Regions from separate parts of the Blautia sp. RTP21359st1_E11_RTP21359_211015 genome, predicted to be linked through region 3. Evidence: riboswitches for the same ligand, from Rfam matches in the RefSeq annotation. Region 3 holds a riboswitch; each other region holds the start of a gene.

Region 1 (5,777 bases), on a different contig from region 3:
CAGTAGTGGGAGAAGCAAGAATCCCCCTGCTTTAGCTGAGGGGAGTGTCAAGCCATTGTAGAAACTGCCGAATTTCACCGAAAGCCCCGATTCGGTGAAAAATATCATAGCAGGAATATTTTTTGTAATGTATACTATATTTGTTAGGGAATCTAGATATACCACAAAGCAGAAAGGAAAAAAGCGTATGAGAAGAAATTGGAAAAAAGCTTTATGTGGCATTTTGACAGGTTTTATGATTGCAACGGCGGCACCAGCTGCGGTTCCGGAGTTGATCAGTGCGACAGAAGTACAGGCGGCGATAGACGTAGCAACGCCGACTATGTCTTCTATTAAGATCTCCGGCAGGAATAAGATTATTTTCAGCTGGAAACAGGTAAAAGGAGTTGCCGGATACCGGGTATACCGCAAGACCGGAAACAGCGGATGGAAAACAGTAAAAAACATCACAGGAAGCAAAAATGTTACGTTTACCGATACAAAAGTAAGTACCGGAGTAAGCTATACTTACACAGTGAGAGCTTACCGGAAATCCGGAAAAAATACGATCTGGAGTAGCTATAATAAAAAAGGACTGACAGCAATCGCAGGTCTGAATTATCTCACCCTGAATAAGACCAGCCTGACACTGGCACCGAAAAAAACTTATACACTGAAGATCAAAGGCACCAGTCTGAAACCGTCATGGAAGAGCAGCAACACAAATGTTGTCAAGATAACTTCTGCCGGAAAGATCACCGCGGTAAAAACAGGAACAGCGGTTATCACAGCGACTCTTGGCGGCAGAAAATTCACCTGCAAGGTTACTGTAAAGAATCCGACCTCGGCTAATACCAGATTGACGCAGAATTATAGCAAACTGAAAAAATACATCAGTCAGAAAGGTAAATATACTGAAGACGGAAATCAGTTTATAAATGTCAAAGTAGATAAAGAAAGTACTCTGATGATCGGTTATCTGAAGAAAGAAGATAAGATAGATATTGGGATGTTGCTCTCTATGCCTTCAGATGGAATCCTTGCCGGACTGGATATTATCGGAAACTGTGTGAAATCTGATACGGTCAGTGTGAAGTCCGCCCTGTCTACAAATGAAGTCTTTCTGCTGGTGACTTCTTCTACAAAAGCATCTGCTTATAAGGGTCAGAATCTGACTTTCTTGTATACAAACGGAAAAAAAGCGATGACAGATCTGCAGGATTCTTCCAATATTATGATGAAAGCGACAATGAAAGTAGCAAATGATTATCTGAAAAAGAATTTAAATCTGACAATGAAAGATCTGGGATTCACTGCTTATAAATAAAAGTTACTGTTCACTCTGCAAATAAAACCGGCAAATAAAACCAAAATTTATTGTTCTTGACATGAAGCAGAATCGGAATTATACTAAACCATGTAAATAACAGGGGAGCTTGTGATGGCAGGCTGAGAGGAAGTCTTCAACTTCGACCCTTATACCTGATTTGGATAATGCCAACGTAGGAACGTATAAGATGAATTTACGGGAGATACTTTGGTGTATCTCCTTTTTTATTGGATGCGGATGTTTTTATCCGATTGAATACGTAAGATCAGGATTTACAGGGAAGGGATCAAGAGCGAACGCTTTTAACCCCGGTATCGACAATTGAATATTGGGAAATTTGAGAGTGAACTGAGTTCATGAAGGGGTGCACCACCGCGGGTGTATTTCTTTGTGAACTCTTTTTTTATTGACGAATAGCTTTTGAAGTTTCCGGAAAGGAGAGATCATGATCACAGTAAATGGTGAAAGCAGAACATTGGAAAAGCCGGTGACAGTAACAGAATATCTAGAAGCATGTAACTATGTTCCGGTGCAGGTTGTAGTAGAGCTGAATGAAGAAATCATTAAGAGAGATACTTACGATACAACAGTACTGAAAGATGGCGATGTTGTGGAGATTCTGCAGTTTATGGGCGGCGGAAGCTGCTGATGTCGCTATAGAGATAAAATTAGGTAGATATACCACGGCAGTAACTGACAGATAAGTTACTGAAAAAATGCAGATGAAGAATGATCTGGCAGAAGAAGGCGCTGGTTATAAATCGGTGGAAATATTTTCTGCAAACAGACATAAAGAAAGGTGGACATAAAAAATGACAACAGCAAACACAAATGAAGACAAACTGATCCTGGGAGGCCATGAGTTTACTTCCCGTTTTATCCTTGGTTCCGGAAAATTTTCCCTGGAGCTTGTAAAAGCATGTATTGAAAAAGCAGGAACTCAGATCGTAACACTTGCCCTGCGCCGTGCAAATGAGGGTGGACTTGCGAACATTCTGGACTATATTCCGAAGAATGTTACGCTTCTTCCGAATACGTCCGGCGCCAGAAATGCAGAAGAGGCAGTTCGTATCGCAAGACTTTCCCGCGAGCTTGGATGCGGAGATTTTGTAAAGATCGAAGTTATCCATGACTCCAAATATCTTCTTCCGGATAATTACGAGACCATCAAGGCAACAGAGATCCTTGCAAAAGAGGGCTTTGTAGTTATGCCATACATGTATCCGGATCTGAATGCAGCCAGAGATCTGGTGAATGCAGGAGCTGCCTGTGTAATGCCACTTGGCTCTCCAATCGGTTCCAACAAAGGAATCTGTACAAAAGAATTCATCCAGATCCTTATCGACGAGATCGACCTTCCGATCATCGTGGACGCAGGAATCGGCCGCCCGTCACAGGCATGTGAGGCTATGGAAATGGGTGCTGCAGCAGTTATGGCAAATACAGCCATTGCAACTGCAGGAGACGTCCGTGTTATGGCGGAAGCCTTTAAGAAAGCTATTGAGGCAGGAAGAAGTGCATATCTTTCCGGTATGGGAAGAACTCTGGAGAGAGGTGCAAGTGCATCCTCACCGCTGACCGGATTTTTGCATGAGTAAAATAATGACAGTATATTGAAAGACTCGGAAATATACGGTTATTAAGGGGAAATCTGTGTAGCGAAAGCGGATTGCGAATATTCACTTGATGCAGATCAACCAGAGCAGAAAAGAAAACGAATGGCTAAAAACAGATACTGAAATATTACAAATTTGAAAATAATAAAAGTACGAGAGGAGCGACACAACAACAATGGCAGAAACAGTACAGGCCAGTCAGCAGGACGGCCATTTTAATGAAAGTATTGTAAATGAAGAAATTCTGGAAGATATGAAAAAGAACCGTATCGATCACATGAAGTACCTTCCGGATATGGAACAGCTGGAAGAATCTGATGTAATGGATCAGGTTATTTCCGCAATGAACGCATATGATTATGATAAGTACACAGAAGCGGATGTACGGAGAGCGCTTGTTCATGACAACCGTACACCGGAGGATTTTAAAGCACTGCTTTCACCGGCAGCGCTGCCTCTTCTGGAAGAAATCGCACAGGCTGCACGGATCGAAACAAGGAAACATTTTGGAAACAGTATCTGCATGTTTACACCGATCTACATTGCAAACTACTGTGAGAACTACTGTATTTACTGTGGATTTAATTGCCACAACAAGATCCGCCGCGCACAGCTGAATGCAGATGAGATCGAGAAAGAGATGGCAGCCATTGCAGAAACCGGACTCCAGGAGATCTTGATTCTTACCGGAGAGAGCAAAACGAAATCTAATGTGGAATATATCGGAAAGGCTTGTGAGATCGCCCGGAAATATTTCAAGGTAGTCGGTCTTGAGGTGTATCCGATGAATTCTGATGAGTACGCATATCTTCACAAATGCGGCGCAGATTATGTGACAGTTTTCCAGGAGACTTATAATTCTGATAAATACGAAACTCTGCATCTGGCAGGCCACAAGAGGATTTTTCCATACAGGTTAAATACACAGGAGCGTGCGTTAAAAGGCGGCATGCGAGGTGTTGGTTTTGCGGCACTTCTGGGACTGGATGATTTCCGCAAGGATGCTTTTGCAACGGGATATCATGCATATCTTCTGCAGAGAAAATATCCACACGCAGAGATCGCTTTTTCCTGCCCGAGACTTCGTCCGATCATCAACAACGACAGGATCAACCCGAAGGATGTACACGAACCGCAGCTTTTGCAGGTAGTTTGTGCATATCGTCTGTTTATGCCGTTTGCAAGTATTACTGTATCCACCAGAGAGTGTGAGCGTGTCCGTGACAATCTGGTGAATATCGCAGCAACCAAGATCTCTGCAGGTGTCAGCACCGGAATCGGAAGCCATGTGGATGATATTGAGGATAAAGGTGATGATCAGTTTGAGATTTCCGACGGAAGGTCTGTGGACGAAGTCTTCAACGCCCTGAAAGACCACGGACTGCAGCCAGTCATGAACGACTATATTTATCTGTGAAAACACGACAGAAGAGGATAACTTCTGTGGAATATGTGGAAAACCACCCACCCCGGAGAATGTTTCTCCGGGGTGGGTGTGGATAACCATAAAATAAAAACGGATAGAAAATAAAGGAAGAATTTGTCGGAAGAGTAATGATGATTTTTTAGTCCGGGTCTGATAAAATAAATATAACAAGGAGGACGATTAAGAATAATAAAATTCACATAAGATAAAGAGTCAGAGTAAAATTACAAAAGCATTTTCAAGGCACAGCCGATAACGATACTGAACTAAAAAAGAGGTGCCACATGGCAAATACAAAACATGAAGATGCTATTATGAAAATGGGATTTGATTATTTCCGTGATACGATCCTGAAAAGTCTTGGAATTGACTATGAATTTGTGAATCTTGGTCCTACAGAGCTGATAGAACTTACTATTCATTCTTTATATATGGATTTTACATTTCTGACTAAAGAAGGATTTTATATTCATATAGAATTCCAGACAACCGACAAGGGAGAAAATGATTTGCGCAGATTTCTTGCCTATGATGCGGTATATTCACATAAAACAGGAAAAAATGTTATAACCTATGTGATTTATTCAGGTGGAATCAAATCGGTTAAGACAGAATTGAATATGGGACTGTTTACATATCGGATACAACCGATATATCTCAAGGATAGAAATGCAGATGAGGTTTTTGAAAAAATACGACAAAAACAAGAAGACGGAACAGAGCTTACGGAAGAAGATTATGCAAGCCTATCGTTGACACCATTAATGTCTGGGAATATGAAGATTAAGGAAAAAATCAAAGAAGCAGTTATACTATCCAAAAAGAAACGTGGCCTAACAGCAGAAAAAACAATGGCAATGTTATATACTCTGGCAGATAAGTTTTTGGATAGTAAAGATCTGGATGAGATTAAGGAGGTTATATCTATGACAAGACTTGGACAGATGTTGTTGGATGAGGGAATGGAAAAAGGAATGAAAAAAGGAATGGAGCAGGGACTGCTTTTGTCAAAAAAACTTCTGGAAGAGAACCGTACAGAAGACCTTGATAAGGCTATGAAAGATGAAAATTATATGAAAAAGCTGCTGGAAGAATTGAATATCAAATAAAAAATCACCAGAAATACTGTAAATACAAGGCTGATTACGTTTTCTGTAAATATTCTGAAATGGAAATTTTTATACGGAATCATATGTTTATTTACCGATTTCCGGGATTTTTCTGCTGTTTTTTAAGGTAGGAATACCAGGAATTTTGGATAGCATGAAAACGGTTTCCGATTCTATAGTTTTCATAAAGACTTACTCGTGTTTATAATAAGCCAACAACAAAAATAAAGGCAGAAAAACAGGAGGAAAAGTATTATGAAAAGAAAATGGAAATCAGCAACAGCAGCCCTTTTGGCAGCAGTAACCATCGGAAGTCT
Region 2 (5,777 bases), on a different contig from region 3:
CAGTGCTGAATCCCTGAACGCATCATCCGCCCAGACAGTATCTGTGCTCAGTACTCTTATCCTGCACCCGGAAGACAGACAAAGTCCATTTTTCCCAACTGATTTTACAGATGCGGGAATTATAATATCACGGATCCCTGAACTGCTCTGGAATGCATATTCACCGATTTCTTCCAAGCCTTCGTTTAGGACAGCTTTCGTAAGCGACGAACAGTTTCCGAATGCACCTTCTCCAAGGCTTCTGACACTTCCCGGGACTGTTATGGAAGAAACATTTACACAGTAATAAAAAGCATAGTCTCCCACGCTTACAGTTCCATCCGGGATCTGGTAATCTCCGGAACGTCCGGACGGAAACACGATCAATTTTGTGCCATCTTTGCTGAATACCACTCCGTCTTTTTCAGAAAAATACGGATTTTCCGGATCTACTTTAATTTCTGTCAGACTGGACTCAGACAAGCCCTCCACAAAAGCAGCCAGCCCTATAGATGACACATTTGGGGGAATCGTAACAGATTTCAATTTCTCACAGTTGTAAAAAGCATTCTTTTCGATGGTTGTAAGCGAATCCGGCAAAGTAACAGACTCTATATCAGAAGCCTGGGTGCAATACTGGAAGGTACTGTTTCCAAGAACCGTTACTTTTCTTCCGTCAATAGTATCCGGAACTACGATATTTGTATCTGTCCCTTCATACTGATACAGCCTGAGTGTTCCATCATTCAGGATCTCATAAGAATAGTCATAGTCCATTTTGGACAATTCATAATGTCTGGGGGCATTTCCCGTATATCCGCAGTCAACCAGATATCTTTCGCCGTCAATAATGACTACGGAGTTCCTGTGACCGCTTCCTGCCCCCGGATCATTGGCCGCATACCTTGCATACACGGTCAGTCCCAGTTTTTCGCACATATAGTTCACTGCGCTGGTATTGGCCCAGCAGTCTCCGCCGCCATCCAGCATCAGGCCTGTATAACCAGAATGATACTGACTGTAATTAAAGTTGTTGGCAAGCCATCTGGCGATCGTCTCAACCTTTTTATAATCGGACATTTCCGCAGTAATATTTTCTTTGAGAAATGTATCCATTTTTTGTTCTGCGTAATACTCCGCATAATCTTTGAGTATGAATTTATAATAAACGGTACTGTTTCCATCCTGTACAGAGATCAGGGTCTCTCCAAACATGTATTCCCACTGGCTCTTTACGTCATTTCCGTTTTTGTCTACATAGGTTACATACTGCATTTTAGGAGTAACAAGACCGGTTTCGCTGACTTTCGCAGTATAACCGGAAACAACCGTATATACCGGATTTTTGCCGGATGTCTGGATCTGATAAGATGTCTGCATGGTATCCGGCATGGAGATCACACTGCTGTAAGTATCATTCATCGCATACAGATATATTTCTGTGCTCTCTACATCTGTTTCTTTTTCGGAAGTGCCTGCTGCCGGAATATCATCTGTGAATATATCTTCCTGCTGCTCCTGGTTTTCTCCGTCACCAAAAATTTCTTCCGGTGCCGCAGCCTCCTCTGTATCCTCTGTTCCTTCTGCTTTTCTGATGACCGCCGAAGGTTCTTCCAGAATTAATCCTTCATCAGAATCCTGTTGTATTTCCTCACTCTCTGAGCTTTCAGCTTCATCCGTTTCCGTTCCGATATCTGATCCCGGAAACTCTTCTTCTGTAATCTGATCTGTGCTCACGGCAGTATCTTCTTCCGTGATCTGATCTGTGTTTACGGTATTTTCTGATTCCTCAGAATTCCCGTCATCTGTAAAAGTATCAATGGCGTCTGTTATATCCGTCTGTGCGTCTGTAAAATCTTCGGCCGCCACCGGTCCACATGGAACAACAGACATACATAATGACAGACCAAATGCTATCAATTTTTTCGGAAATTTCATTTCGTACCTTTCCTTCCTTTTTATGTAAACCGTTTATATGTAAGTTCTGTTTTTATTATAACGCGGCCCTGTCTTTTCGCAAGCTGCAATAATGTCCCCTACTCTGCAAAAAACCGCTGTGATCTTCATTTTAGATCACAGCGGTTTATGTTTTATTATCGGAACATCAGACTTTCCACAATTTCAGCATTACTGTTCTTTCCATATCCGCATTCGATCAACCAGTTTTCTGGCTGGATACTGCCAACACCACGTTCTACTGTGATGCTGCATGCTCATATGCATTCTGTATTCTTACAGAATATCGATATGCTCTCCTGCAAGTGCCTTGTTCATGCTTCGTACTGCGCAGAATTTACCACACATGGAGCAGGTATCCTCATGCTCCGGTTTGCGCTCGTTCCAGATACGTTTTGCTGTTTCCGGATCCATGGCGCATTCCCACTGTGCCTCCCAGTCAAGCTTTCTTCTGGCATCTGCCATCTTGTCATCGATCTCACGGGCACCGCGGACACCTTTGGCAATGTCTGCTGCATGAGCTGCGATCTTAGATGCCATGATTCCCTGTTTTACGTCCTCAAGATTCGGAAGTGCAAGGTGCTCGGCCGGTGTTACATAGCAGAGGAATGCTGCTCCGGACATAGCAGCTACTGCTCCGCCGATCGCGGATGTGATGTGGTCATATCCCGGTGCAACGTCAGTTACGATAGGTCCTAATACATAGAACGGTGCACCCTGACAGATGGACTGCTGTACTTTCATATTTGCCTCAACCTGATCAAGCGGCACATGTCCCGGTCCCTCAACCATAACCTGAACGTCCTTTTCCCATGCACGTTTGGTCAGCTCGCCAAGACGTACAAGCTCCTCGATCTGGCATACGTCTGTTGCGTCAGCCAGACATCCCGGACGGCAGGCATCTCCAAGGGAGATGGTCACATCATACTCGCGGCAGATATCCAGGATCTCGTCGTAGTATTCATAGAACGGATTCTCCTCACCGGTCATGCACATCCATGCAAATACAAGAGATCCTCCTCTGGAAACGATATTCATTTTTCTCTTGTGGTTACGGATCTGGTCGATGGTCTTTCTTGTGATTCCGCAGTGAAGAGTTACGAAGTCAACACCATCCTGTGCATGGAGTCTTACTACATCGATAAAATCTTTAGCTGTCAGCGTATCAAGATCTCTCTGATAGTGGATAACGGAATCATAAACCGGAACGGTTCCGATCATTGCCGGACACTCGGATGTAAGCTTGCGTCGGAACGGAATGGTATTTCCGTGGGAAGAAAGATCCATGATAGCATGGGCGCCCATGTTTACAGCTTCCATTACTTTCTGCATCTCTACATCGTAGTCCTTGCAGTCTCTGGATACACCAAGGTTTACATTGATCTTGGTGCGGAGCATGGAACCTACGCCCTCCGGATCGATACATTTGTGATTTTTATTTGCACAGATCGCCACCTTACCGGAGGCTACCAGCGGAAGCAGTTCCTCTGTTGTCATGCGTTCCTTCTTAGCTACGATCTCAAGCTCAGGTGTGATGATGCCTTTACGGGCTGCCTCCATCTGTGTACTGTAATTTCTCATGTAAAAAAAATCTCCTTCCATAAATTCTTTGTGTTTATACAACAAAAAACCGGCTGCTGCAACGCATACGCATCACGGCAACCGGCTCTTACTCTTACGTACTTAATGAAAATCTTCTGTACTTCTGATCTCTTCTGTACTCTCTGATCTTCTGTGTCTTTAAGAATCCTTCGTGCATATGTCCCTACGTTGGCATTATCCAAATCAGGTTATGGGTCAAGACATTTACAGTCTACTCTCAGCTCGCTTCAGCGGGCCCCCCTGTTTTCATATGTTGGGGACGTTTGTTCGTCCATGTGGTTATTATAGTATACCGGCTAAAATTTGTAAACCACAATTCTGCATTTTATGACTTTTTCTTTCGACATAATCTGTCATTTTATCTCTCAAACTCCCCGGGATCTTTCTTTACAGACATTCTTCCACAGCTTTGCTGTTCCCCGTCAGGAGGACATCCGCAATCCGCATTCACTGCTTATTGCTTTTCGCAATTACAGCAGTCGATTTCCCTGATCCGGTCAAGCTCTGCAAGGTTTTCTGCACCTGCACGGCGGATCCCCGCAAAAATGGAACCCGCAATATTGTGCCATACACTGAAGATCGCGCCCGGAAGTGTTGCAAGCGGATTGGCTGCAAAATTAGCTGCTGCCAGTGAGACAGCAAGGCCACTGTTCTGCATACCTACCTCTATAGCTATAGCTGTTGTTCTGGAATACTCCACATGGAAGATTTTTGCAGCCAGAAATCCCAGCATCATACCGCAGAAATTGTGGATCGCCACTACTCCAAGCACCAGAACTCCACAGCTTACGATCTTCTCTGCATTTACAGCCACAATTCCTCCGATGATCATAACAATAGCTACAACCGACACCAGCGGCATAACATCGGATACCTTATCCACATGCTCTCCCGCAAGGCTCCGAAGAAAAACTCCCAGGAGAACCGGGATCAGAATTACCTTTACCACAGAAAGCACCATGGCCCAGAAGGATACTTCCACCCAGGCTCCTGCCAGAACATATACAAGAAACGGTGTCATCAACGGTGCTGCCAGTGTGGAAACTATAGTCATTCCCACAGAAAGCGCCACATCACCTCCTGCGATATAGGTGATCACATTGCTGGCTGTTCCGCCCGGACAGCATCCCACCAGGATCACTCCCAGTGCCAGATCTGCCGGAAGGTTCATCACTTTACACAGAAGCCAGGCGATCACCGGCATAATGGTATACTGAGCCACTGCACCGATCACCACTTCTTTGGGTCTGGAAAAAATTGCCCGGAAGTCATCCAGTTTTATGGTCAGGCCCATACCAAACATGATCACTCCCAGAAATACAGACGTATAGTTCGTCATCCAGGAAAATCCGTCACGCCAGAAAAAAGCCAGGCAGGAAAAAGCGATGATAATGATCCCGATATATCTGGATGCTAGGCTGCTGATAATTCCGATTTTCTTTAAAACTTTTCCCATACATTATACCTCGTAGCTGAAGTTGTCGATCAGTCTTGTTTTTCCGATGTAAACAGCCATTGCTACAAGAACGCTGCGGTCAGCTTTTTCCACCGGCTGCATGGTAAGTGCATCTACCATGGATACATAATCAATCTTTGCCAGAGGCTCTGCTTCGATCACTGCTCGCATTTTTCCGAGAAGCTCTTCTGCCGGGATTCCTGCGTGAATGGCTTCCTGTCCGGCTTTTACTGCCTTTGACAGGCAAAGAGCTGCTTTTCTCTCTTCAGGGCTTAAGTATGTATTTCTGGAGGATTTTGCAAGTCCGTCCTCCTCACGGATGATCGGACAGCCTACGATCTCAATATCGAAGTTCAGATCACGCACCATCTTGCGGATGATGGCCAGCTGCTGTGCGTCTTTCTGTCCGAAATATGCTCTGTCCGGTGCCACAATGTGGAACAGCTTGGTCACAACGGTACACACACCTTTGAAATGGATCGGACGTGTTTTTCCGCAAAGTGTCTCTGACAGAGTATCTATACTTACAAATGCGTGGGGATCATGATACATCTCAGAAGGCTCCGGGCAGAAGATCAGGTCTGCTCCCAGGCTTTCGCAGAGTTTGCTGTCACGCTCAAAATCTCTCGGGTATGCTTCCAGATCTTCGGTCGGTCCGAACTGTGTCGGATTGACGAAATCAGATACTACTACGATGTCGTTCTGCTCTCTGCATTTTTTTATCAGGCTTGCGTGTCCTTCATGGAGAAATCCCATAGTCGGGACAAGTCCTACTGTTTTGCCT
Region 3 (5,777 bases):
TGCAAGACGCGAGTTCGGACTTTTGGAAAACGGTTTTAGCAGAATTCCGGCAGCCTAGAAGCCAGCCCCCGACGAAGCCCCGGCGACAGGCAGCACACGCCTCACGGGCGTCCGTATTTCAACAAAAAAAGAACAGCAATGAACCTCAAATCCACCACTGCTCTCCATTCATTTCCTAAATCACTTTCCCATCAAAGCAACAATCTTCTCCTTCAGCTCCCGCGCATTCTTCTTCGGATCCTCCGCCTTCATGATCGCAGAAACAACCGCCATACCACTCATGCCTGCGCCCTCAAGCACATCCATATTCCCGGCATTCAATCCCCCGATCGCAACCGCCGGAATCGGAACCGCCTCACAGATATCCTTCAACGTAGAAACCTTGGTAAGGATCGTCACAACCTTAGTAGTAGTAGGATAAATCGCCCCCACACCAAGATAATCCGCACCATCCTCATAAGCCTTCACAGCAGCCTCCACCGTCTTGGCAGTAGCCCCCACGATCTTATCCGGTCCCATCAGCTTCCTTGCCACAGCAACCGGAATATCAGAAGCTCCAACATGCACACCAGCCGCATCACAGGCCAGCGCCACATCCACACGATCATCAATGATCAGCGGCACATTGTAACGATCTGTGATCTCCTTCACCTTAAAAGCCTTATCCAGATACTCCCGTCCACCCTTATTCTTCTCGCGAAGCTGGACCAGAGTCACACCACCCTTACAAGCCTCCTCAACCGTACGGAGCAAAGACTCCTCCGTATGATAAGAACTATCCGTCACCAGATACAACGTTACATCCAAATCTTTTCTATCCATCCTAATCCCCTCTTTTTCAGTACATTTCAATCTTCAACAGATCCAGCAGCTGTCGATCCGAAAGCCCATAGATCTCATCCAGCAGATTTACCTGAAAGCTTCCCGGACCGCGGGAAATCTTCTCCGCTTCCTCGCCGGCGATACCCATAAGTGCAGTACCAAGCACTGCCGCAGCCAGATAATTCCCGGATCTCCCATTTAATTCCGTCTCAACGCCAGACCAGACACCTGCCTCTATACTATCCGTCATTTCTTTCGCAATATTATCTTCGCACCCCGGCAAAAACGCAGCAGTCAGTGCACCGACCATACAGCCGGTTCCTGTGATCCCGGACAGCGCCGCACTGCCATTTTGTACCAAAACAACCCGTTCACCATCCGTAACAAAATCCTGTTTCCCGGTAGCCAGCACGATTGCCTGATTATTTCTAGAAAAAGCCTTAAGCACTTCACTGACTCCATCGATATTTTCCTCAGTCAGAGCATCCTCGACACCCGCATCGATTCCGATCGCATGAGACGGCAGCCCGGAAACAGCCAGAAGCTCTGACATATTTCCCTTCAGCACTGCCGGATGACCGATCCTTAAAAGCTCCCGTGCCAGATCCAGCCTGAGATCACTGCAGGCAACCCCTACCAGGTCCAGAAGAACCGGGATCTTATTTTCCATCGCTGTTCTCATAGAACGCTTCATTGACTCGATCCTGGCATCGGTAATATTCCCGAGATTCAGCATCAGCGCACCAGCCGATGCCGTAATATCTGTCACCTCTGCCGGATGCTCCGCCATGATCGGCCTTGCACCTACTGCAAGGACCACGTTGGCACAGTCATGGATCGAGATCGGATTGGTGATGCAATGGATCAGCGGCTTTTCTTCTTTAATTCGCTTTCGCAGTTGTAAAATTCTTTGTCTCATATGTTTTTGAACCCAAAGCTGCCTGGAATTTCACCAGAAGACCTGCTTTACTCAGAGCCTTCAGGAAAATATAGGCAACACATCCTCCCATTGTGGTTGCTGCAAGGAACATCGGCGTATAATAAAATGCTGTCAGTCCGCCTCTTCCCATCAGGAATGCCATCACCGGATAAGAAACCATGGATCCGATGATACCTGTTCCAAAGATCTCACCGATCACCGCGCAAATGATCTTGCCTTTGGAAAGTCTGTAGAACACACCTGAAAGGAATGCGCCAAATACTGCACCGGTCAGTGCAAGTGGCGGGATTCCCATGAACATCATACGGATCACGCCGATCATGGTCGCACAGAGAAGGGAATACCACGGTCCCATCAGAACCGAGCATACGATATTGACAAGATGCGCCGTGGGGCACATTCCCTCAATCCTCAGGATCGGTGAAATAACGACACCGATCGCAACCATCATTGCCAGCATTACCATACGAAGCGTGTGCATCCTTTGTTTTTCCATAGTGTTTTTCCTCCCTGAAATATCAGGCAGAGCCCTGTCAGATCCGGGCAAAAGCTTCCCGTCTGCTGCAGTCTGCCCTTAGATTTTGGCGGTCGAAGTTCCCTTACTTCCTCTCACTCCGAAAACACGGATTCCCATCGCTTACATGATCCTTCCGGAAAAATCCTCCGGAATATCACTCTCCTGCCAGACATTAAGGCGCTCCCCTTCCTGCCCGCTCGCCGCAGAAGCTCCACATGCAGTCTCTGTCACTTTCACATCCCCACATTGTCAGACCATTCCAGTTCCATTCCTGCATCCGAAAAGAGCGCATCCCATGGCAAACTCCACGGAGACACGCTCTCAGATCACAATCCCTCCGTTGGCATTACCCAAATCAGGTACGGTCGAAGATCTATCTTCCTCTCAGCCTGTCACACAAGCTCCCGCTGGCTCTTTTCTTTTCTGTTTTTCAATATAGCACACACCTATCCCGTTGTCAAACCTCCACTGCTTATTGCTCTTTGCACTCCCGCCGGAGACGTTACTGTTCACTCCGTTCTCAGCAACACGCTTCGCGATGCACAGAATTTATGCTAATCGCATAAATTCGCGCGGTATGTCTCGGGTTTTCTGTGACCTTCGCTCACAAAAAAACACCTCGCGGAATATTACCAGTGAACAGTAACCCGGAAACTTTCCTAATTCAGTTAAACAATTATTTCGACATAAAAAACTCCCTGCTTCACTACTTTTCATAGTAAAACAGGAAGTATATAAATCTTATTTTGAGATCTCGTCGATCAGACGCAGCTCCTCAGCTGTAAACGGTGCACAGTGGATCGCTTTCACATTATCAAGGATCTGCTGCGGCTTGGAAGCTCCGATCAGAACACTGGTAACTTCCTTATGCTGAAGCAGCCAGCCAAGCGCCATATCAGCCAGCTTCTCTCCACGCTGGGCTGCCAGATCGTTCAGTCTCCGGATCTGATCCAGACGCTCCGGCGTCAGCACACTTTCCTTAAGGAATCTTCCATCTTTGCGGATACGGCTGTCCTCCGGGATCCCGTTCAGGTAACGGTCTGTCAGCTGTCCCTGATCAAGAGGGCTGAAGGTGATCAGACCTTTTTTCAAAATGCCGGTGGTTCTCTTGAGACCGTTTTCTTCCACTGTTCTGTCAAAAATGGAATACCGGTTCTGGTTGATCACAAAGGGGCATTTCAGATCCTTCAGGATCGCTGCTGCCTGGCTTAAGGTTTTTCCATCATAATTGGAAAGTCCCACATAGAGGGCCTTGCCCTGCTGAACCGCTGTTGCCAGCGCCCCCATAGTCTCCTCAAGCGGAGTCTCCGGGTCCATTCTGTGATGGTAAAAAATATCCACATATTCCAGACCCATGCGCTTCAGGCTCTGGTCAAGGCTTGCCAGAAGATACTTGCGGCTGCCCCAGTTTCCATAAGGGCCTTCCCACATATCATAGCCTGCCTTTGTTGTGATGATCAGCTCATCACGGTATGGCATCAGTTCTTCTTTCAGGATCTTGCCGAAATTCCGTTCCGCACTTCCATAGGCAGGTCCGTAATTATTGGCAAGGTCAAACTGTGTGATACCATTGTCAAAAGCTGTAAAGCACAGCTGCTTCATGTTTTCATAATCAGAAGTATCTCCGAAATTATGCCATAATCCAAGAGACACCTTCGGAAGCATCAGGCCGCTTTCACCGCAGCGGTTGTACTCCATAGTTTCGTAGCGTTCCTTTGCAGGTGTGTACATAAAAACCTCCCATAATGTAGCATGATTTACATTTTCTGTAACTGCTTTTACTATACTTCACCGGCCCTTATTTCGCAAGACGGATCATATTCCAGCTGTGTTTTGCAAAAACTGCTTCCAGTTTTCCGCCGTCCAGCTTTGAGCACTCTGCACTGGCTTTTACAGGAACTACATTCTCCGGCTGAGCCTCTGTATTGGCTGCCTGAAGATCATCATTATTGAGTACAATATGCTCTACGATCTTATATCCCTCAAACTGTCTCAAGTCACAGGAAACTTCCATATCCTCATCCAGACTCTTATTCACTGCAAAGATCGTCAGCGTATCCTTTTCCTCATCCCAGACACATACAGAATCCAAATATGGAGCTTCTCCATAAGTCTTGCTTTCATATATAGGTGTGAGAACCTGTGTATTAAGGACGGTTCCTCTTCCAAACACACTTGTCAGCATATACGGATAAAAGATCGTCTGACGCCATGCGCCTGTATCGGATGTCATGATCGGCGCAATAACATTTACCAGCTGTGCCATGCAGGCGATCTTTACACGATCTGCATGACGGAGAAGTGTGATCAACATGCTTCCCACAAGAAGTGCATCCTCAAAGTTATAAACATCCTCCAGCTGATGGGGCGCCTGTACCCATTTTTCCAGCTTTTTATCCTGTTCATTGCTGTGGTACCATACGTTCCATTCGTCGAAGGAAAGATTGATCTGTTTTTTTCCATGCTTCTTTGCTTTTACAGCATCGCAGATGGAAACCACTCCTGAGATAAAATCATCCATGCCCTTGGAGCTTGCCAGAAAATCGGCAGTGTCTCCCGATGCATTTCCATAGTACTGATGCAGGGAAAGATAATCCACCTGATCGTAAGCCTCGTCAAGAACCGTATACTCCCAGGAGCCAAAGGTAGGCATTTCCAGACTGGAGCTTCCGCATGCAACAGTCTCAACCTCCGGATCCATAAATTTCATCAGGCGGGCAGTCTCTGCTGCAACTCTTCCGTACTCTGCCGCAGTTTTATGTCCCATCTGCCACGGACCGTCCATCTCGTTTCCGAGACACCATAATTTGATATCATGCGGCTGTTCATAGCCGTGAGCCTTACGGAGATCACTGTAATAGGTACCACCCTTAAAGTTACAGTATTCCAGAAGATTTTTCGCATCCTCCGGTCCTCTTGTTCCCAGGTTTACTGCCATCATCACATCGCTGCCGGCTTTTCTGGACCAGTCCACAAACTCATTGAGTCCAAACTGGTTTGTCTCGATGACACCCCAGGCCAGCTCCGGTCTGGACGGACGCTGAGCTTTCGGTCCGACGCTGTCCTCCCAGCGGAATCCGGATACAAAATTTCCGCCCGGATAACGAACGATCGGTACCTGAAGCTCCCTTACCAGCTCCAGAGTATCCTTCCGGAATCCCTGCTCATCAGAAAGAGGGCTGCCTTCCTGATAAATCCCCTCATAAACCGCACGTCCGAGATGTTCTATAAAGGAACCATAGATTCTTTTGTCTGTTTTTCCGGTGAGGAAATATTTGTCCACGATGATCTGCGCTTTTTTCATTGTAAAAATCCTCCTGTAAATTATTATTTTCTGCTGCTACTGCATTTAGCTCTGTTTCCGATTCCGCCGTATATCAGCTCTTACGCCTCTGTTCGCTCACACACTCTCAGACAGACCGGAAATCAACCGTTTCTATGTTTCATTTTACCATCCTGTTCTATCCATACCAGTGATTATCTTCCGAAATAGTTGAC

What was found. A riboswitch is a leader RNA that binds a small molecule or an ion and turns the genes downstream of it on or off. The one in region 3 is predicted to bind thiamine pyrophosphate.
Region 1: linked by a shared signal. The riboswitch ahead of thiS (sulfur carrier protein ThiS) and the one ahead of thiW (energy coupling factor transporter S component ThiW) in region 3 are both predicted to bind thiamine pyrophosphate.
Region 2: linked by a shared signal. The riboswitch ahead of thiC (phosphomethylpyrimidine synthase ThiC) and the one ahead of thiW (energy coupling factor transporter S component ThiW) in region 3 are both predicted to bind thiamine pyrophosphate.

What each region holds. Positions count from the first base shown of each region.
Region 1 is NZ_JBDGAB010000064.1:40-5,816, forward strand. It holds gene AB5026_RS16370 (Ig-like domain-containing protein) at 188-1,306, shown strand; TPP riboswitch at 1,398-1,505, shown strand; gene thiS (sulfur carrier protein ThiS) at 1,755-1,958, shown strand; gene AB5026_RS16380 (thiazole synthase) at 2,122-2,907, shown strand; gene thiH (2-iminoacetate synthase ThiH) at 3,101-4,342, shown strand; gene AB5026_RS16390 (hypothetical protein) at 4,636-5,460, shown strand; gene AB5026_RS16395 (sulfate ABC transporter substrate-binding protein) at 5,716-5,777, shown strand, end outside.
Region 2 is NZ_JBDGAB010000012.1:72,409-78,185, reverse strand. It holds gene AB5026_RS06375 (leucine-rich repeat protein) at 1-1,917, opposite strand, end outside; gene thiC (phosphomethylpyrimidine synthase ThiC) at 2,212-3,516, opposite strand; TPP riboswitch at 3,681-3,789, opposite strand; gene AB5026_RS06365 (bile acid:sodium symporter family protein) at 3,992-4,993, opposite strand; gene panC (pantoate--beta-alanine ligase) at 4,997-5,777, opposite strand, start outside.
Region 3 is NZ_JBDGAB010000025.1:41,857-47,633, forward strand. It holds gene thiE (thiamine phosphate synthase) at 181-822, opposite strand; gene AB5026_RS10230 (hydroxyethylthiazole kinase) at 839-1,741, opposite strand; gene thiW (energy coupling factor transporter S component ThiW) at 1,704-2,258, opposite strand; TPP riboswitch at 2,595-2,697, opposite strand; gene AB5026_RS10240 (aldo/keto reductase) at 3,021-4,010, opposite strand; gene AB5026_RS10245 (alpha-N-arabinofuranosidase) at 4,078-5,583, opposite strand.